DNA from 3 places in the Arthrobacter sp. zg-Y916 genome. Region 1 is predicted to be linked to each of the others. Evidence: riboswitches for the same ligand, from Rfam matches in the RefSeq annotation. Region 1 holds a riboswitch; each other region holds the start of a gene.
What was found. A riboswitch is a leader RNA that binds a small molecule or an ion and turns the genes downstream of it on or off. The one in region 1 is predicted to bind S-adenosylmethionine.

Region 1 (6,164 bases):
ACGACGGCCAGCAGGTCATCCACCTCGGATTCGGGGGTGTATTCCTCCCCGTCCCCGCTTTCGCCCTTACCCCTGCGGTCATACGTGTAGACGGTGTGGCCCTCTGCCAGCAGTTCGGCAACCCCGGCCAGGCCGGAGGTGGTCCGGTCCATCATGATGGGATCCACCACCACCAGCGGCGGACCCTGGCCGTGACGTTCCCAGGCGATGGGCGTTCCGTCCGCGGACAGTACGCGTCCCGATGCGTCAGCTGCTGGATCCATGGGATTCTCCTTCGCCGGGGCGGGCCGCCGCTGGCCCTGCCTCCACCGTAGGAGCGCGTGCAGGCTGGGTCAATGCTCCTAAAGATACGGTCATCAAGCGCTCGTGCAGGCCTTGAGGTATACACTGTAAACACGCTACGGAAGGGACGGTCGTGCCCCACAAGCAACCGCAACCACTGAACGCCGCCGCCATCACGGAAGCCGGCGTCCGGATTGCCGACGCCGACGGCCTGGACGGCGTCTCGATGCGCCGGGTCGCCGCCGAGTTCGGGGTCTCCGCAATGGCACTTTACCGCCATGTGGCTGACCGGCGGGCCCTGTTGCTGCTCATGGCCGACGCTGCCGCCCGCGACTATGAACTGCTCCCCACCCCGAACGCCGCCTGGCAGGAGATGCTCCAGCACATGGCCGATGCCCAGTGGCGTGCATTCCAGGCACATCCGTGGCTGCTGCGCATCATCCTGACGCCGCGGCGGCTGGTGAACGTGGCAACACCCGAAGAGATCGAGCTGCTGCTCTCCCGGCTGCGGAAGGCAGGACTAACCAGCGAGCAGGGCTTCGATTGCCTGCTGGGCGTTTCTGCCGCCGTCATCGGCACCGCTTCCATTACCGCTGCAGCTCTCACGGGCCCCGAGCGCACCGGAACGGAACGCGACCAGCGCTGGGGTGACGACGCCGTCGCCCCCTACCCGCAGGCCTTGGGTTTCCGGGACCAGGGCATCAGCTACGCCGCGTCGCGCCGCTCCTTGGATTTCCTCGTAGCGAACTTCATCGCCGGGGTTGAACAATCCCTCACCCACCCGCCGGATTCCGAAAGGGCACCGGCATTACGGAAGGAAGACCATGCAACTGCAAAATAAGACCGCGATCATCACGGGCGGCGCCGGAGGGATCGGGCAGGGAATCGTCCGCCGCTTCCTGGCCGAAGGGGCCAAGGTTGCCGTCGTCGACATTGACCAGGCGCAGGGAGACAAGCTCCTGGCTGAACTCGATGGCCAGGGCGACGTTATTTTCATTGCCAAGGACATTTCCAAGGAGGAGAGCACCAAGGAGATTGTGGCGGAGACCGTGGAGCGCTTTGGCGGCCTGGATGTCCTGGTCAACAACGCGCATGCTTCCAAGCAGGCTCCGATTATGGAGACTACGCAGGAGATGTGGGACCTGTCCTTCAATACCGGGACCATGGCCACGTTCCATCTGATGCGCGCTGCCTATCCAGAGCTGAAGAAGACCCGCGGAAGCATCATCAACTTTGCCTCCGGCGCGGGCATGAAGGGCCTTCCCAACCAGGTCACCTACGCCGCCGCGAAGGAAGCCATCCGCGCCATTTCACGCACGGCGGCCAACGAATGGGCCAAGGACGGCATCCGCGTCAACGTGGTCTCCCCGATCGCGCTCACCCCGGGCATCGCCCAGTGGAGCCAGGCGTTCCCGGAGGCCTTCCAGGAAGTGGTGGACGGCATTCCCCTGGGCCGTCTGGGCGATCCGGAGACGGACATCGCTCCGATCGTGGTGTTCCTGGCCAGCGAACAGTCCCAGTACATGACCGGCCAGACGCTGATGGCCGACGGCGGCTCGATCAAGATCTACTAGATCCTGCCGGCAGGAAGCGGCGGCTGCGTGCCGCCGCTTCCTGCTGTCCTGGCTAGAGCTCCGCAGCCACGGCGTTCAGCACCTCGGTGACGTCGGCCTTGCCCTGCCCGTAGTCGAAGATGGTGGTCGGAACGTGGGGTGTGCTGGTGGCCACCACCCGTGTGGTTGCAGCGTCCACCGGCTCGAAGGTGAGCACAATGTCTTCGCCGAACGTCTTCCACGTGGTTCCCGCCACCAGCTCTGCCCGCTCCTGCCAGATCCCGGTGAGGGTCATCCGTGGAAGCCCCGCCCCGGCCCGTTCGACGGCAGGAGGGAGCGCCGAGACAGGCGCCGCGACCACCATTTCCCCGCGGGCCCGGGCGCGCTTGGAGGTGACGTTGAGACTGAGAGCTTTGGTGTTCCCCGCATTTGTCATGCGCACGAGCCTAACGGAACCCCCGCAGGGCCGGCCTAGCGGCGGACCGCTGGGTCCAGCCGGAACCGCGCGCCGCGGTGGTCCTCCGGAAGCTTGTCACCGGCACCGAAGAGCTTCTGGCGCAGGGTTCCGGGGGCATACTCCGTAGGGTACGCGCCGCGCTTCTGCAGCTCGGGCACCACGAACTCGACGACGTCCTCGAAGGTTCCGGGCGTGACCGCGTAAGCCAGGTTGAAGCCGTCGACGTCGGTCTCCTCGACCCAGCGGATCAGCTCCTCGGCCACCTCCGCACCGGAGCCGACCAGCCGCGGGCCCAGTCCGCCGATCCCGGCGGTCTCGGCGATGTCGCGCACTGTCCAGGGCTCGCCGTCGTCGTTCACTTTCTGGAAGTTCGCAGCCGCCGACTGGATGGCGTTGGATTTCACGGCGCCGAGCGGCTGGTCTAGTTCATAGGTGGAGAGGTCCACACCCATCCAGCCGGACATCAGCGCCAGGGCACCTTCGTCGCTGGTGTAGCTCTGGTAATCCAGGTGCTTGGCTTCGGCTTCCTCGGAGGTGGCGGCCGTGATGATGGTCAGCAGGGTGTAGATCCGGATCGAGTGCCGGTCCCGGCCGGCGGCTTCCGCGGCGTCGCGGATCTTCGTGACCGTGGCCTTGAGCTTCTCCACTGTGGACGCGCCCACGAACACTGCTTCAGCGTTCTCCGCCGCCAAGCCGATGCCGCGCGGCGATGCGCCTGCCTGGTAGATCACGGGGGTGCGCTGCGGAGACGGCTCCGAGATGTGGATGCCGGGGACCTTGAAGTATTTGCCCTCATGGTTGATGTCATGGACCTTGGACGGATCCGTGAAGACGCCGGTTTCCCTGTCGCGGACGACGGCGTCGTCTTCCCAGGAACCCTCAAGCAGCTTGTAGACGACTTCGAGGTATTCGTCGGCGTGGTTGTAGCGCTCGTCGTGCTCGAGCTGGTCCTCCTGGCCCATGTTGCGGGCGGCCGAAGGCAGGTAGCCGGTAACGACGTTCCAGCCGACGCGCCCGTTGGTGAGGTGGTCCAGCGTGGAGAGCCGGCGGGCGAACGGGTACGGATGCTCATAGGCGGTGCCGGCGGTGACGCCGAAGCCCAGGTTTTCGGTGACCAGGGCCATCGCGGAGACCAGCAGCAGCGGATCATTCACCGGCACCTGCGTGCCCTGGCGGAGGGTGGCTTCGTTGGAGGAACCGTAGACGTCGTAGGTGCCCAGCACGTCGGCAATGAAGATTCCGTCGAAAAGCCCGCGTTCGCAGGTCTTCGCCAGGTGGGTCCAGTAGGAAAGCCTGGTGTAGTCCGCCGACCGGTCTTCGGGGTGGCGCCACAAGCCGGGTGACTGGTGTCCGACGCAGTTCATGTCGAAGGCGTTGAAGCGGATCTGGCGGGGAGCGCTGGTCATCGAAGAATCCTTTCCCAGGCGACGCACCGGGGACGGAGCGCCGTACTTGCCGCCGACGGATTCGCCGGGCGACCGGATCGTCATCTGGGGCACCCCGCTACGGAAAGAGGGTTGCCGCCCAACCAGCCAGAGCTTTGCGTTGGGACTCATGATCCTGCGGCTCCAGTATGGGCCCCTGAGCCGGGGCCGGCGCAACCCCGGCCGTGTCACGCGGCGTAACGCCCGGCGTCGTACCTCCAACTCCGCCCGCCTCCGCGCCGCCTCTCCGACCACCGAGAGGCCACTTACGGCTGGTTTGGGCGCTCAAAAGAGCCGTAAGTGGCCTCTCGGCGGGAAATAGGGCCGGAGGGACCCGGATTCGGAATGTTACGCGGGGACTTGCCCGCAGGCTGTCCGAGGGCGTTTAGTTGCACTTGACCATCCCGAGCGGCTGAGAGACCTGGATCAGTGAAGCCGCAGCAACCCTGGTCGGAGTGCTTCCTCCTTGAGGCACTGCGATAGCGAGGTGGACGTCGCAGGAGGCCGCTAACCCGGCCCAGGACGTTTTCCGTAGGGTGCTACTGCCAGGACCGATGGAGTGTTCACATGACTGCAGTACTGTCCTCCGGCTCCCATGCCGTTTCCACTGCCCCGCGTCCCACGCCAGACTCTGCCCTGCCGGTAACGTTCGACGGCGTTGGCCGCGCCTTTGGTTCGGGCGCAAACGCCCACGTGGTGCTGCGCGACATCAATTTCGAGGTCCGTCCGGGCGAAGTCCTGGCCATCCTCGGCTCCAGCGGCTGCGGCAAGTCCACGCTGCTGCGCGCGACCGCCGGACTCGACGCCGCCTCCACCGGGCAGGTGCTGATCGACGGTACTGCCGTCCGCGGCATCGATGACCGGTGTGCCGTTGCCTTCCAGGAACCGCGGCTGCTTCCGTGGCAGACCCTGCAGGCCAACGTCGCCATCGGCCTGCCCAAGAGCACCAGTGCGTCCGAGGGCAAGGCCAAGGTCGCCGAGCTCCTCAAGCTGGTTGAGCTGGACAGCTTCGCGAAGCACCAGCCCCGCGCCGTGTCCGGCGGCATGGCCCAGCGCGCGTCGCTGGCCCGGGCGCTGGCCCGCAAGCCCGGCGTGCTGCTGCTCGACGAACCGTTCGGCGCCCTCGACGCCCTGACCCGCCTCAAGATGCAGGACCTGCTGCTGGACGTGCACCGCGCAGCTCCGGCCACTGTCCTGCTGGTCACGCACGACGTCGACGAGGCGCTGCAGCTCGCGGACCGGATCATTATCCTCGGCCGGGAACCGGGCAAGCCCGGTGCCACCATCACGCAGACCATCACCGTCCCGGGCGCCCGTCCGCGGGACCGTGCCTCGGCTGAACTGGCACGAATGCGCGGAGAGCTCTTGGCGAGCCTCGGCGTCGACCGCCACTAGGCGACCCCTCCTCCCCCACCGCCGCGGGCATTCCCGCGGCGGATGCCGCGGGCGATCCGTGCCCGCACCGCCCTTCTTCCCTGCCCTCCACTTCCTGAAGGAATCCCCATGAACCGCCGTTCCCGCTTCTCCCGCCGCCCGCCCAGCTTCTCCCGCCGCCCCCTCGCCGTCCTGGCCGCCGCTGCCGCAGCGTTCTCGCTGGCCCTCACGGGCTGCGTTGCCGGCGAAGACTCCTCCGGCGCTGCCGCCAATGATGCAGCCGACGGCGGCACCCTGAACATTGACTTCGCCACCTACAACCCGCTCAGCCTGGTCATCAAGGACCAGGGCTGGCTGGAAGCCACCCTTGAAGAGCAGGGCGTGGACGTGAACTGGGTGCAGTCCGCCGGATCGAACAAGGCCAATGAGGCACTGCGTGCCGGAGCGATCGACGTCGGCTCCACCGCCGGTTCGGCTGCCCTGCTGGCCCGGTCCAACGGCTCCCCGATCAAGACCATCAGCATCTACTCGCAGCCGGAATGGGCCGGACTCCTCGTCTCTTCCGACTCGGACATCAGTTCCGTGGCTGACCTGGCCGGCAAGTCCGTCGCCGCCACCAAGGGCACCGACCCGTACTTCTTCCTGGTCCAGGCGCTGGAAGAGGCCGGGCTGAGCACCTCCGATGTCACGGTTGAGAACCTGCAGCACGCGGACGGCCGCACTGCCCTTGAAAACGGCGCCGTGGACGCCTGGTCCGGCCTGGACCCGATCATGGCCGGCGCCGAGCACGCTGGTGCCGAGTTCCTTTACCGCAATCTGGACTTCAACACCTACGGCTTCCTGAACGCCACCGAGTCCTTCCTGGAAGAGCAGCCGGAAGTAGCCCAGACCGTGGTCAACGTCTATGAAAGGGCGCGTGCCTGGGCAGCCGAGAACCCGGAAGAAACCGCGCAGATCCTCGCCGACGTCGCCGGCCTGGACCTCGAAGTGGCCCGCACCGTCATTCTGGAACGCAGCAACCTCGACGTCGACGCCGCCCCGGGCGACGCCCAGCGCAAGGTCCTGGAAAAGGTG
Region 2 (6,164 bases), on a different contig from region 1:
TGGCGTCGCCGACCTTCAGCGTCGAGAGGTCCTTGCGGAACGGATGCGTCTCGTCGAAGAACTGGTCAGCACCGGTGTGCCAGACCCCGGTAATGGCCGTCAGCATGTTCGGCGAACCCTGGATGGCGGTGCGCTGCATGTGGTGCTTGACGGCGCGGATGCCGCCGAGCTCCTCGCCGCCGCCGGCGCGGCCGGGGCCGCCGTGGACCAGGTGCGGCACGGGCGAGCCGTGGCCGGTGGAGGTACGGGCAGTTTCGCGGTTCAGCACGTGGACGCGGCCGTGGTGGCCGGCGATTCCGGTCACCAGTTCGCGGACGGTCTGCGGATCGTTGCTGCAGACCGTGGCCACGAGCGAGCCGCCACCGAGTGCTGCCAGGCGCACGGCGTCGTTCGTATCCTCATAGCCGACCACCGAGGCAACCGGACCGAAGGCCTCAACGGAGTGCAGTGCCTCTGCGTTGGGATCATCCCAGGTCAGCAGCACGGGAGCCATGAAGGCCCCGTCTTCAGCGACGCCGCGGCTGCCGTCTGCCTGGACGCTCTCCGGAGCGTCGAGGGAGCCGAAGACGATCTTGGCGCCGGCGTCGAGCAGGGCCTGGACAGAGGAGCGGACACCGTCGCGCTGCTCCACCGAAGCCAGGGCACCCATGGTGACACCCTCGGCCCGCGGGTCACCGAGGACAACGCGCTCTTCGATGCGCTTGGCGGCGGCGGCAACGACGTCGTTCACCAAAGCCTTGGGCACGATGGCGCGGCGGATCGAGGTGCACTTCTGGCCGGCCTTGACGGTCATTTCCGTGACCAGCGACTTTACGTACGCATCAAATTCCGGGGTGCCGGGAACGGCGTCCGGGCCGAGGATGGAGGCGTTCAGCGAATCGGTTTCGCTGGTGAAGCGCACCCCGCCTTCGATGACGTTGGTGTGGTTCTTCAGCTTGTTGGCGGTCGACGCCGAGCCGGTGAAGGAGACCATGTCACGGTAGTCGAGGTGGTCCAGCAGGTCCCGGGCGGAGCCGGAGATCAGCTGCAGTGAACCTGCCGGAAGGATCCCGGATTCGATCATCATGCGCACTGCGGCTTCGGAGAGGTAGCCGGTGGGCGTTGCGGGCTTCACGATGGTGGGAACGCCGGCGATGAACGCAGGAGCGAACTTCTCGAGCATGCCCCAGACCGGGAAGTTGAAGGCGTTGATCTGCACGGCGACGCCGGGGATCGAGGTGTAGACGTGCTCGCCGATGAAGGAGCCGTCCTTGGAAAGCACCTCGGCGGCGCCGTCGATGACGACCGTGGAGTTGGGCAGTTCGCGGCGTCCCTTGGAGCCGAACGTGAAGAGCACGCCAATGCCGCCGTCGATGTCCACCAGGGAGTCGATCTTGGTGGCGCCGGTGCGGGCGGAGATTTCGTAAAGTTCCTTCCGGCGGCCGTTCAGGTACTGGGCCAGTTCCTTCAGCTTCAGCGAACGCTGGTGGAAGGTCAGGCCGGCCAGTCCGCGGTGGCCCACGGTGCGGCCGTGCTCCACGGCGGCTGCAATGTCCAGTCCGTCGGTCGACACCAGGGCGAGGATTTCACCGGTGCTGGCGTCCCGGACCTCAGTTGGGTTTGCGGCGGCGCTTTCCGGGGTCCACCACTCGTCCTGGACGAAGCTGGGGACGACTTGCACGTCTATGGCGGTTGAGGTCATCTTTGACGGACCCTTTCGATACTGGACGTTCGTTTTCCTGACCGGGCGAGTTCCGCTGGCTGCGGCTTCCGCCGGACACAGCGATAACTGACCGGACGGTCGGTAATGAATCCAGCCTACATGAGAGTGCCCTGCGGCACACTATGCCAAGCCCGGGATCCGGCTTTTTGACTCGCGGCTGCCCCGGCTGCCACACCACGTGTTTGCTCCTGTCCGCGCCGGCGCTACCGTGGGCCCGGACGACGACGGAAGGTACGACGATGAACCGGAACCCGATGCGCGGCTGGACGAAAGCAGGACTGGTGCTGCTTCTTGGAAGTGTCCTAACTGCTGGCGGGGTTGCGGCTCCGGCGGCTGCGGGCGGACAGGACCGCGGCCACCACCGCGGGTGGGACCGGGACCGCGGGTGGGACCGGGACCGCGGGTGGGACCACCACCGGGGCTGGGATCGGGGCTGGGATCGAGACAGGGACCGCGGCGGAGAAGTGGATTACGTTGCCCTGGGTGACTCCTACGCGTCGGGCTTTGGCGGCGGGCCGCTCCTCGATGCCTGCGGCCGGACTGCAGAAGGGTACCCGGCCCTGCTGGATGCCCTTCGCCGGGTGGATCGGGAGGCGGATGTGACGTGTGCCGGCGCGACGGCGTCGAGCACTCCCCCGGGCGCTCCCGCCGGACCCGTGGACCTGCCGGAGCAGATCGCCGCCCTGCGCGCGGATGGTTCCCTGAACCGCGGCACCGACCTGGTCACCGTCACGATTGGCGGCAATGACGTTCAATTCGGCGCCGTCGTTCAGGCCTGCATCGGTCCGGTGCTGCCGGAAACCTGTGCACCCGCCATTGCGAGTGCGACCGCTTACGCGCAAACCACCCTCACGGCGCAGCTGCAGGAATCCCTCCGCCAGATTCGTGAACTCGCGCCGCGGGCCGAACTGGTACTCGTCGGTTATCCGTACCTGTTCGAGGCCGGAACCGCGGGACCGCTCAGCCCGGAGGCGGTGGCACTGTTCAGCCAGGGGACGGACGCGCTTAACGCGGTGCTGGCCGGACAGGTACAGCGCGGAGAAACCTTCGTGGATGTCACGGATGAGTTCGCCGGGCACGGCGTGGGGTCCGCGGATCCATGGATCATCGCCCTGGGCAGCGAGTTTCAGCTGCACCCGAATGCCACCGGCTACCGCGAAGGCTACCTGGCGGCCATCACCGCAGATGTCCATCTGGGGCATGGGAAGGGCCACTGCCGCGGCCGGCGGTAACCGTTGTCATTGCCGAAACAAGACGCGGCAAGGGACGGGTGCCACCGGCACCTGCTAACGTAATCAATGCTTCACGAGACATGGCCTCCGCACCTTCCCGGTGCGGAAAAGCTCCGACTGGCCATGCACCAACCCCACTGTTCGGCGGGTGGTTCGGATGACGAAGCGGCCCGCGTCCAACCGGAGCGGGCAAGGACACTCTCTTTCGAAGGACACGCTGTGCTTCCCTCCAGTGACCCGCGCTGCACCGCCTTTTCCCCCGGCCACAAGATCCATTGGATCCACGGCGGCCGGCTCAACCGCTACGAGGACTGGATCGACGTCGAAGTCCACGCCGATCCGGAGCTGGACCTGATCTACCTGATAATCGCCGGGCAGCAGCAGCTCATGTGGCACCACGACATTCCGCTCCTCGCCGAAGCCCTCGCGCTCAGCCCCGGGCAGCCCCAGTGGTGCCCCCGGTATTCGTCCCTGATGGTCCCGGGCGCCTTCGAAGGCCGCAACCGGAGTTCTTTTTTCTACTTGGCTACTACCGGGCGGGCGGCTCCCTGCCGGGGACGGGTTCCGCGACATGATCTGAGGATGCAGGACAGCGATTCCGCGTAGGGCAATACTTGGGCGGATTGTTTAGGGGAAGGGGCCGGATGGACACAGCCCAGGTGCGGTTGTGGTGGCTCCCGGTTGGTGCCGGCGGCCATCTGGTGGTCCACACCAGCCGCTGGTGGGAGCTCTGGCGCGCGCTGCGCGAGCGGCGACGTCCCCGGCCCCTGTTCCACGCAGCACTGGAAGTCACCGCGAGCGGTTCCCGCTATGCGATTGAAATGACCCCGGCGTGGGGCCAGGGCACCGGTCCGCTCGGAGTCGTGGCCACGGGACCAGTGGGACTCCGGTCCCTCGGACGGCTCAGGCTGTTCCGGTACGAGGTGCGGTGCTGGCCGAACGGGGTCATACCGGACCTCGCCTTTGCGCCGGAACCGGCCCTCGTGTTCAATCTGGACGCTGCCGGGGCCGAGGCCCTGCTTGCCCGGGTGCCGCAGGTGCCCCTGAAGGTGTGGGGCGCGAAGGTGCCCGGCGGCGACATGTGGAACTCGAACTCCCTGGTTTCCTGGCTGCTGCAGACCAGCGGTTTTGACGCCGCGGCCCTGCAGCCCCCGCAGGGCGGCAGGGCTCCGGGCTGGCTTGCCGGCATTGATGCCGCACGCCCGCAGTCTCCCACGGCAGAAGCCGAACAGCGGCCTTAACGGCAGCAGCCCGCATGCTCCGGCCTCACAGGGGCGAAGGATGCGGGCTGCCGCTCATTATGAAACTAGCTCCAGTCGAAGAACCCCTTGCCGGTCTTGCGGCCAAGCTCGCCGCGGGCCACCTTGTCCCGCAGGATCTGCGGCGGCTCGAAGCGCGGGCCGAGTGTGGAGGCCAGGTACTCGGCGATGCCGAGGCGCACATCCAGCCCCACAATATCCGTGGTCTTCAGCGGGCCGGTCGGGTGCTTGTAGCCCAGGACCATGGCCGCGTCGATGTCTTCAGCGGACGCAACACCCTCTTCGACCATGCGCATCGCCTCGAGCGCGATCGCCACACCCAGGCGGGAGCTGGCGAAGCCCGGAGCGTCATTGACGACGACGGGAGTCTTGCCCAGGTCGGCCACCCAGGTTCGGGCGGCCTCGGCGAGCTCTTCGGAAGTCTGCTTGCCCAGGACCACCTCGATCAGGGTGGAGGCAGGAACCGGGTTGAAGAAGTGCAGGCCGCAGAAGCGCTCCGGACGCTGCAGCTTTTCGGCCAGCTCCGAAACTGACAGCGAGGACGTGTTGGAGGCGAGCCAGGCGCCGTCGCCCAAATGCTCCTCCACAGCGGCCAGCGCGGCAGCCTTCAGGGCGAAGTCTTCCGGAACTGCCTCGACGACCAGGCCTGAGCCGGCGAAGTCTGCATAATCGGTGGAGACGCTGAGCCTGGCAACCAGGGCATCGAGGGTCTCGTCCGTGGTGCCGCGCTCAACGCTCTTAGCGAGGTTGGAGGCAACGCGCTCGTACGCTGCGCTGGCTGCCTGCTCATCGCGCTCAACCACGACGACGGCGGCACCGGCGGTGCAGAAGGCGTGGGCAATGCCCGCGCCCATGCGGCCGCCGCCGAGGACCCCGACCTTGGAGGGAACTGTCATTTGTTTTTCTTCCTTTCCAGGAAAGCCTGCATGCGGTCGAACTTCGCCTCGGACTCGAAGAGGATGCCCTGGGCGAGGGTGTCGATCACGGGGTGCGCCTCGGCGGGCGCGTGGAACACGGACTTGGTGATGCGTACGGCCAGCGGGTCCTGCTTGGCGATCCGGTCAGCTAGTGCGTTGGCGGCGTCCATCAGGTTTTCCGCGTCGTGTACTTCGGTCACCAGGCGGGCTGCCAGGGCTTCCCCGGCGTTCAGGATGCGCCCGGCCAGGAGGATTTCCTTGGCCAGGGGTTCGCCGACGAGTTCCTTCAGCCGCCAGGTGGCGCCGGCTGCGGCCATGATGCCGAGCGAGGTTTCCGGGTTGCCGATCTTCACGGTCGGGGTGGCGATGCGGAAGTCGGCGGCGAAGGCCAGCTCCGCTCCCCCGCCCAGGGCGTAGCCGTCCAGCGCCGCGATGACCGGCATGGGCAGCTTGGCGATGCGGTGGAAGATCGTCGAGTTGATCCCGCGCAGGGCATCCTCGCGGCGGCGTTCGCGCAGCTGGGCGATGTCCGCCCCGGAAGCGAAGATCCCGTTGGTGCCGGAAAGGATCAGGATCTTCGGGTTGTTTTCCAGTTCGGCGCAGAGGGCGTGCAGCTCATCGACCATGGCCTGGTCAATGGCGTTGCGGACCTCCGGACGGTTCAGGACCGCGGAGATGCGGTCTTCCCCGATGGTGACCTTGAGCGTGGTGAAGTGAGCGGAAACTTCCGCGAAGTCCTGCACTACACGGCCTCGATCAGCATGGCGGTGCCCTGGCCCACGCCGACGCACATGGTCGCAATGCCGCGGGAAGCGCCTTCGCGTTCCATGCGGCCCAGCAGGGTGATGGCGATGCGCGAGCCGGAGGAGCCGAGCGGGTGGCCGAGGGCGATGGCGCCGCCGTCGTTGTTCACGATTCCTTCGTCCAGGCCCAGGCGGCGGATGCAGGCCAGGGACTGGGTGGCGAAGGCTTCGTTGAGTTCCACGGCGCCAACCTGGTCCAGGCGGATGCCGCTGCGCTGCAGGACCTTCTGCGTGGCCGGAACCGGGCCGAT
Region 3 (6,164 bases), on a different contig from region 1:
GCTTTCCGCCCTGGGCAACCCGTCGGACCGTGTGGAGGGCCTGGACAGGGGTGCCGAAGACTACCTGGCCAAGCCGTTCGACGTCGATGAACTGCTGGCGCGGCTGCGCGTCCTGCGGCGCCGGACCATCCGCGAGGTGCCTGTCCTGCCGGTGCCCGGCGGAATGTTCGACGCCGCCGGGCGGACCGTGACCACGGGAGCCGGGGCGGTGGTGGTCCTGTCGGAACGCGAAGCTGCGCTCCTGGAGCAGCTGGCCAGGCGCCCCGGACAGGTTTTCCCCCGCGAGGACCTGCACGCCCTCGTGTTCCCGGACGCCGACGACGACGGCGTCGTCGACACGTATGTGCACTATCTGCGCCGGAAACTGGGCAGGAACGCGGTCCTGACCGTCCGGGGGATCGGCTACCGCCTGGGCCGGCAGGAATAGGTCTGCCGTGGCAAGGGCACTGCGCGGGGAACGGAGTGAACTCCGCCGGGCCTCGGTACGGCTGGCGGTCCAGTTCACCGCGCTCATCGTGGTGCTGCTCTCGCTGGCCGGCGCCGTCGTCTACTACCTCGCCGCCGCCGGGAGCGAGGAAGCCCTCCAGCAGCGGCTGGAGGCCGCCGTCGAACTGGATAACCCGCGTGATGCTCCGCTGGACGTTTTCCTGGCGGTCTTGAACCGCGGCAGGCTGGAAGTCTCCCGGGACGTGCCTTCGGGCCTGCCGGTGGCCAGCTCGCTGTCGGCCGTTGCGGCAGGAGCAGGCAGCATCGAAGAAACCGTGGAGGCAGACGGCACAACCTACCGCGTGCTGACGGCGCAGGAGAGGCGCGGCCGGGTTGTCCAGGCCGCCGTGGATACACAGGAAACACGGAACCAGCTGAACCGCCTGTTATTCGCGCTGACAGCGGCCGTGGTGGGTTCGGCAGCGGTGGCGGCACTGTTTTCAGTTCTGGCCGCGCGGGCTGCCATGCGCCCGCTGGCCCGCGCCCTCGAGCTGCAGCGCAGGTTCGTCTCTGACGCCAGCCATGAACTGCGCACGCCGCTGACCCTGCTGAGCACCCGGGCCCAGCTGCTGCGCCGGCGCGCCGCGGGGCAGGCAGGCGGAGCGTCTCCCGGGGAGCTGGACCGCCTCATTCAGGGGCTGGATGAGGTGGTGGCAGACGCAGGGGTCCTCACCGGAATCCTGGACGACCTGCTTGTTGCCGCGGATCCGCGAAAGCCCGGGACGCTGGAAGAGGTGGATCTGGCAGCCGTTGCCCGGCAGACAGCCGCCGCCTTCGGCCCCGCCTTTTCCGACCGGGGCCTTGCCCTGCACACCCAACTGCCGGACGTGCCGGTGCTTGTCCTGGGCAACGAAGCGGCACTTCAACGGGTCTTCACCGCGCTGTTGTCCAACGCTCTGGATTTCGGGCGGACGGAAGTTACCGTCTCCGTAGCCGCGCGGAACCGCGACGCCGTGGTCACGGTGGCAGACGACGGCCCGGGGCTGCCGCCGGAGCTCGCCGGAGCACTGTTCGACCGCTTCTCCTCGGTACGCCCGGCCCCGGCAGGGCACACCCGGCACTACGGCCTGGGCCTTGCGCTGGTCGCAGAAATCGCCGCACGGTTCGGCGGATCAGTCAGCGCTGAACCGGAAACAGGCCAGGGCGCCGTCCTGGTGGTGCGGCTGCCCCTATCCGCACGGGGCTTCTAAGAATCCTCGAAGAATCGCGGCGTTGGATAGATGGCGTAGGAATATCCAAACTCAAGGGAGGTGTCACCAATCGTGGCGATTGGGAGCAAAGCGAAGAAGGTCATCATCTGGACCGCCAGCGGTCTGGCCGCCGCCGGCCTGCTCGCCGGAACGTTCTTCACGGGTATGGCCGTTGGGGACAATATGGAGACTGCATCGGTGACGTCCGAACAGGAGCAGGGCCAGGACCAGGGCCGCGGCGGCGACCGGGAACGGCGCGGGCCCGAAGACGCCCAGGAGCGCGACGGCGGCAGTGACGAAGCCCGGCCGGATCGGCAGGACACCCAGGACGGGGATGATCCGAAGCCCGGCAAGGAGAATGCTGACGGCCAGGCCGACGAAGGCCGGGAAGACGGACAGCACGACGACGGGGCCGATGGCGGTGACCGCGGTGATCGGGAAGATCGGGACGGCGACCGCGGCAAGGGCGGAGGCCACGGCCGCGGCGGCCACCACGGCGACGCCCCCGAGGACGGCGACGCGCCTGAGGAATCAGAGACTCCGGCGGAACAGTCCTGACTTAGGACGGCAGCAGTTGCGCGGAGGCTGTCTCGCGGTGCGCGGGTTCGCCGGAGGCGAGGGCAAACAGCGCGTAGTTCAACGGGCCGGCCGCTATCAGCGCCGTGCACCGTTCGGCAAGGTGCGGCTCGGTGAGCCCTGTCGCGTCCTGGTACCAGCGGACCACGTCGTCGAGGGAACCCGGCGAGATGAGGTGCACGTACATAAACTCCAGGGCCGGGTCACTCACCTTCGCCGTGGTCCAGTCCAATACGGAGACGATCCGTTTGGCGTCATCGAGCAGCAGATGCGCGGGATACAGCTCCCCATGGGTCAGCACCGTCCGCTGCGGCCAGAGCCGGTCATCGGCCAGCCACTGTTCCCAGCCGGCCAGCAGCTCCGGGGCGATGCGGAACTCGGCGCGCACCTGTTCCAGTCCCTTCGACCAGTGCCGGCGGACGCCGTCGGGAGTCTCGGCCGGGATGCCCGCGGCGGCCGCGGCCGCCGCGTCCATCCCGTGCAGCGACGCGATCAATCCGGCCAGGGAGTGGAGGTACGTCGGATCCGACGGGTCAAAGTGCCATTCGGGCTGGTTGTCCGGGTCCACCGTGAGCCCCGGGCTGCCCGGAAGCAGGGGATAGGCAATGAGGTCCGAACTCTGGATCTTCCATTCCGGAACCGCTGCAGGAAGGCGCGGACGCACGAAATCCAGGATCGCCTGCTCGCGTTCCTGGCCGGCGGCAACGTCCGCGCGCCGTGGGATCCGAAGTACCCAGTCCCCGCCGTCCGGTGCGGAGGCGAAAGCGACCCGGTAATCCAGTCCGGCTTCGTTGAAACGGACGGTGCCTGGTTCCAGGGCGAGTCCGTGCCGTGCTGCCAGAGTGCATATATCGGCTGCCGTCAGATCCCGCGCTTCGCTCATGGCTTCCTTTTCTCCCTTTCTCCCGGTTTCCAAGGCCCCGCCCGGGGCTGGTTCCGTGACGTCCTGTTACGCAGGATGTCATGTGCCACTGCATAAGTCGTCATAAAGCAGGCGCGTTTTGGTTACGTGGCCCAGATGTTCCTAGCCTAGGGACGGAATCAAGAGTTCCAGCCAATGGCCCTGGCCGGCTGGACAGCAACCCTCTCGTCGTAGCGGGGTGCTCCAGGTGATGATTCGGCCTCGGCGGAGACTTTCCGCGAGGCAAGTACGGCGCCGGCACTGCCCTCCAGCGGCCTGCGCCTCCACCTTGTCCGCGGAGCGCCGCGGACCCTTTTGGGAGAAGAGCCACACCATGAAACTCAGCAGAATCCTGGCGATTGCAGCCGCCCCGCTCCTGGCACTGACGATGGCCGCCTGCGGCTCAGCCTCCGGGGACGAAGGCACTGTGAAGATCGGCGTGGTTGGAGCCAGCGATCCGTACTGGGCCACCTACAGCGAGGCCGCGAAGGCGGAAGGCATCGACGTCGAAATCGTTGACTTTGCCGAGTACACGCAGCCGAACCCGGCACTGACCGAGGGCGAACTGGACCTGAACCAGTTCCAGCACATCATCTACCTGGCCCGCTACAACGTTGCCAGCGGCGGAGACCTCACACCGATTGGCTCCACGGCCATCTACCCGCTGGGCCTGTACTCCACCCAGTACGATTCGGTGGAAGACATCCCCGAGGGCTCGACGGTGGCGGTGCCCAACGACGAAAGCAACCTGGCCCGCGGCTTGCTGGTGCTGCAGTCAGCCGGGCTGGTCAGCCTCAAGGACGGCGGCAGCGTCTTCGCGACCCTTGACGACCTCGACGAAGCCAAGTCAAAGGTCAAGGTGACCACCCTCGAGGCTTCCCTGACCCCCACGTCGCTTCCCGACGTCGCAGCAGCGATCGTCAACAACGACTTCGTCGAAGACGCGGGCCTCAAGGCCGAAGACGCCATTGCCCAGGACGATCCGTCGGATCCCAAGGCCATCCCGTACGTCAACATCTTCGCAGCGCGTGCCGGCGAGGAGGAGAACGAGACCTACCTCAAGCTCGTGCAGATCTACCAGGAAACGCAGGCTGTCCAGGACGGTGTCCAGGAGGCTTCAGGCAACACCGCCGAATTCCTGAAGGTCCCGGTCCAGGACCTGCGCGATTCGCTCGCCGAGGTCCAGCAGGACATCGAAAACCTGGACTAGTTCCTGCCCGTTCCACCGCGTCCCGGGGGGGGGGGGGGGGGGGGGCGGGGGGGGGGGGGGGGCTCGGGAAACCACGCCCGCAACTCCCAGCGCGACGTGTCCAAGACCTACCCGCCCGCCCGCCGGGGCGAAGAGCCGGTCACGGCGCTGCGGGACATCAACCTGGAGATCGAAGCCGGCGAAATCTACGGAATCATCGGCTACTCCGGAGCGGGAAAAAGCACCCTGGTCCGGTTGATCAACGCGCTGGAGACTGCAACCTCCGGCGACATCACGGTCGACGGCCGGCAGGTCACGGGCGTCCCGGAGCGGCAGCTGCGGCAGCTGCGCCTGGACATCGGGATGATCTTCCAGCAGTTCAACCTCTTTAACTCCAAAACCGTCCGCAACAACGTGGCCTATCCGCTGCGGGTAGCGGGCCGGAGCAGGGCTGAAATTGCCGCACGGACCGCCGAGCTCCTGGACTTCGTGGGACTCACGGACAAGGCGGACAACTTCCCGGAGCAGCTCTCCGGCGGGCAAAAGCAGCGCGTGGGCATTGCCCGCGCCCTGGCAGCGTCGCCCAAGATCCTCCTCGCAGACGAAGCCACGTCGGCCCTTGACCCGGAGACCACGCATGAGGTCTTGGAACTGCTGCGCCGGGTGAATCGCGAGCTGGGCATCACGATCGTGGTGATTACCCACGAAATGGACGTCATCAAGAACCTGGCCACCAAGGTCGCCGTCATGGACGGAGGACGGATCGTGGAACAGGGTGAAGTGTTCGAGGTGTTTTCCAACCCCCGCGAGGAATCCTCACGGAAGTTCGTTTCCACTGTGGTCCGGGGCGTTCCTTCAGCGGCCGACCTGGCGACGCTGCGAAACAGGCACGAGGGAAGAATGGTCACCCTGTCCTTCCGGGACGGCGGCGCGTCCCAGTCGGACGTGTTCGTTGAACTGGCAGCCGCCGGAGTGGAGTTCGAACTGGTCTACGGCGGCATCAATGACATTTCCGGCCGCGCGTTCGGCCACCTGACGCTGGCGCTCAAGGGCGCCGACCAGGCGATCGACGGCGCCCTTGCCGCCGTCGGGCACGGCATCAAAGTGACGGAGCTGAACTGACATGGAAGACCTCATACCCCTGACCCCGCAGCTGTGGACTGCTATCGGAGAGACCCTCTACATCGTGGGCCTGAGCCTCCTGTTCGGCGGAATCGGCGGACTGCTGATCGGCATGGGCCTCTACACGACGCGCCAGGGAGCGCTGCTGGCCAACCGTGCGGTGTTCGGCACGCTGAACGTCCTCGTGAACATCTTCCGGCCCATCCCCTTCATCATTTTCCTGGCCGCGGCCCAGCCGCTGGCCCGCTCCGTTACCGGCAGCGGGATCGGCAACAACGCGATCATCTTCACGCTGTCGCTTGCCGCAGCATTCGGCATCAGCCGCATCGTGGAGCAGAACCTGCTCACCGTGCAGCCCGGAGTCATCGAGGCAGCGCGGTCCATCGGTGCCGGGCGGCGGCGGATCATCTTCACGATCCTCATTCCGGAGGCACTTGGTCCGCTGATCCTGGGCTACACCTACATCTTCGTGGCCCTCGTGGACATGTCCGCAGTGGCCGGCTACGTCGGCGGCGGGGGACTGGGCAACTTCGCCATCCAGTACGGCTACCGGCAGTTCAATCCGGTGGTCACCTGGGCCGCCGTCGCAGTCATCATCGTCCTGGTGCAGCTCGTGCAGTTCCTGGGCAATCAGGCGGCCCGAAAGGCGCTCCGCAGGTAGCAGCTCACCTCAGATCACCGTCCCGCCGTGGCGGAGGTG

Region 2: another riboswitch for S-adenosylmethionine. It lies ahead of LOC59_RS02260 (hypothetical protein); the one in region 1 lies ahead of LOC59_RS15100 (LLM class flavin-dependent oxidoreductase).
Region 3: another riboswitch for S-adenosylmethionine. It lies ahead of LOC59_RS06805 (MetQ/NlpA family ABC transporter substrate-binding protein); the one in region 1 lies ahead of LOC59_RS15100 (LLM class flavin-dependent oxidoreductase).

The regions. Positions count from the first base shown of each region.
Region 1 covers NZ_JAJJOD010000010.1:11,324-17,487, reverse strand. Annotated here, with positions in the region: gene LOC59_RS15120 (alpha/beta fold hydrolase) at 1-263, opposite strand, end outside; gene LOC59_RS15115 (TetR/AcrR family transcriptional regulator) at 416-1,123, shown strand; gene LOC59_RS15110 (SDR family NAD(P)-dependent oxidoreductase) at 1,107-1,856, shown strand; gene LOC59_RS15105 (hypothetical protein) at 1,909-2,271, opposite strand; gene LOC59_RS15100 (LLM class flavin-dependent oxidoreductase) at 2,307-3,698, opposite strand; SAM riboswitch class IV at 3,736-3,852, opposite strand; gene LOC59_RS15095 (ABC transporter ATP-binding protein) at 4,284-5,111, shown strand; gene LOC59_RS15090 (aliphatic sulfonate ABC transporter substrate-binding protein) at 5,220-6,164, shown strand, end outside.
Region 2 covers NZ_JAJJOD010000001.1:469,809-475,972, reverse strand. Annotated here, with positions in the region: gene paaZ (phenylacetic acid degradation bifunctional protein PaaZ) at 1-1,681, opposite strand, end outside; gene LOC59_RS02265 (SGNH/GDSL hydrolase family protein) at 1,942-2,934, shown strand; SAM riboswitch class IV at 3,004-3,136, shown strand; gene LOC59_RS02260 (hypothetical protein) at 3,154-3,540, shown strand; gene LOC59_RS02255 (hypothetical protein) at 3,579-4,175, shown strand; gene LOC59_RS02250 (3-hydroxyacyl-CoA dehydrogenase family protein) at 4,241-5,089, opposite strand; gene LOC59_RS02245 (enoyl-CoA hydratase/isomerase family protein) at 5,086-5,853, opposite strand; gene LOC59_RS02240 (thiolase family protein) at 5,853-6,164, opposite strand, start outside.
Region 3 covers NZ_JAJJOD010000002.1:315,446-321,609, forward strand. Annotated here, with positions in the region: gene LOC59_RS06785 (response regulator transcription factor) at 1-427, shown strand, start outside; gene LOC59_RS16745 (sensor histidine kinase) at 435-1,676, shown strand; gene LOC59_RS06795 (hypothetical protein) at 1,749-2,234, shown strand; gene LOC59_RS06800 (macrolide 2'-phosphotransferase) at 2,236-3,135, opposite strand; SAM riboswitch class IV at 3,292-3,409, shown strand; gene LOC59_RS06805 (MetQ/NlpA family ABC transporter substrate-binding protein) at 3,488-4,363, shown strand; gene LOC59_RS06810 (methionine ABC transporter ATP-binding protein) at 4,460-5,464, shown strand; gene LOC59_RS06815 (methionine ABC transporter permease) at 5,466-6,125, shown strand.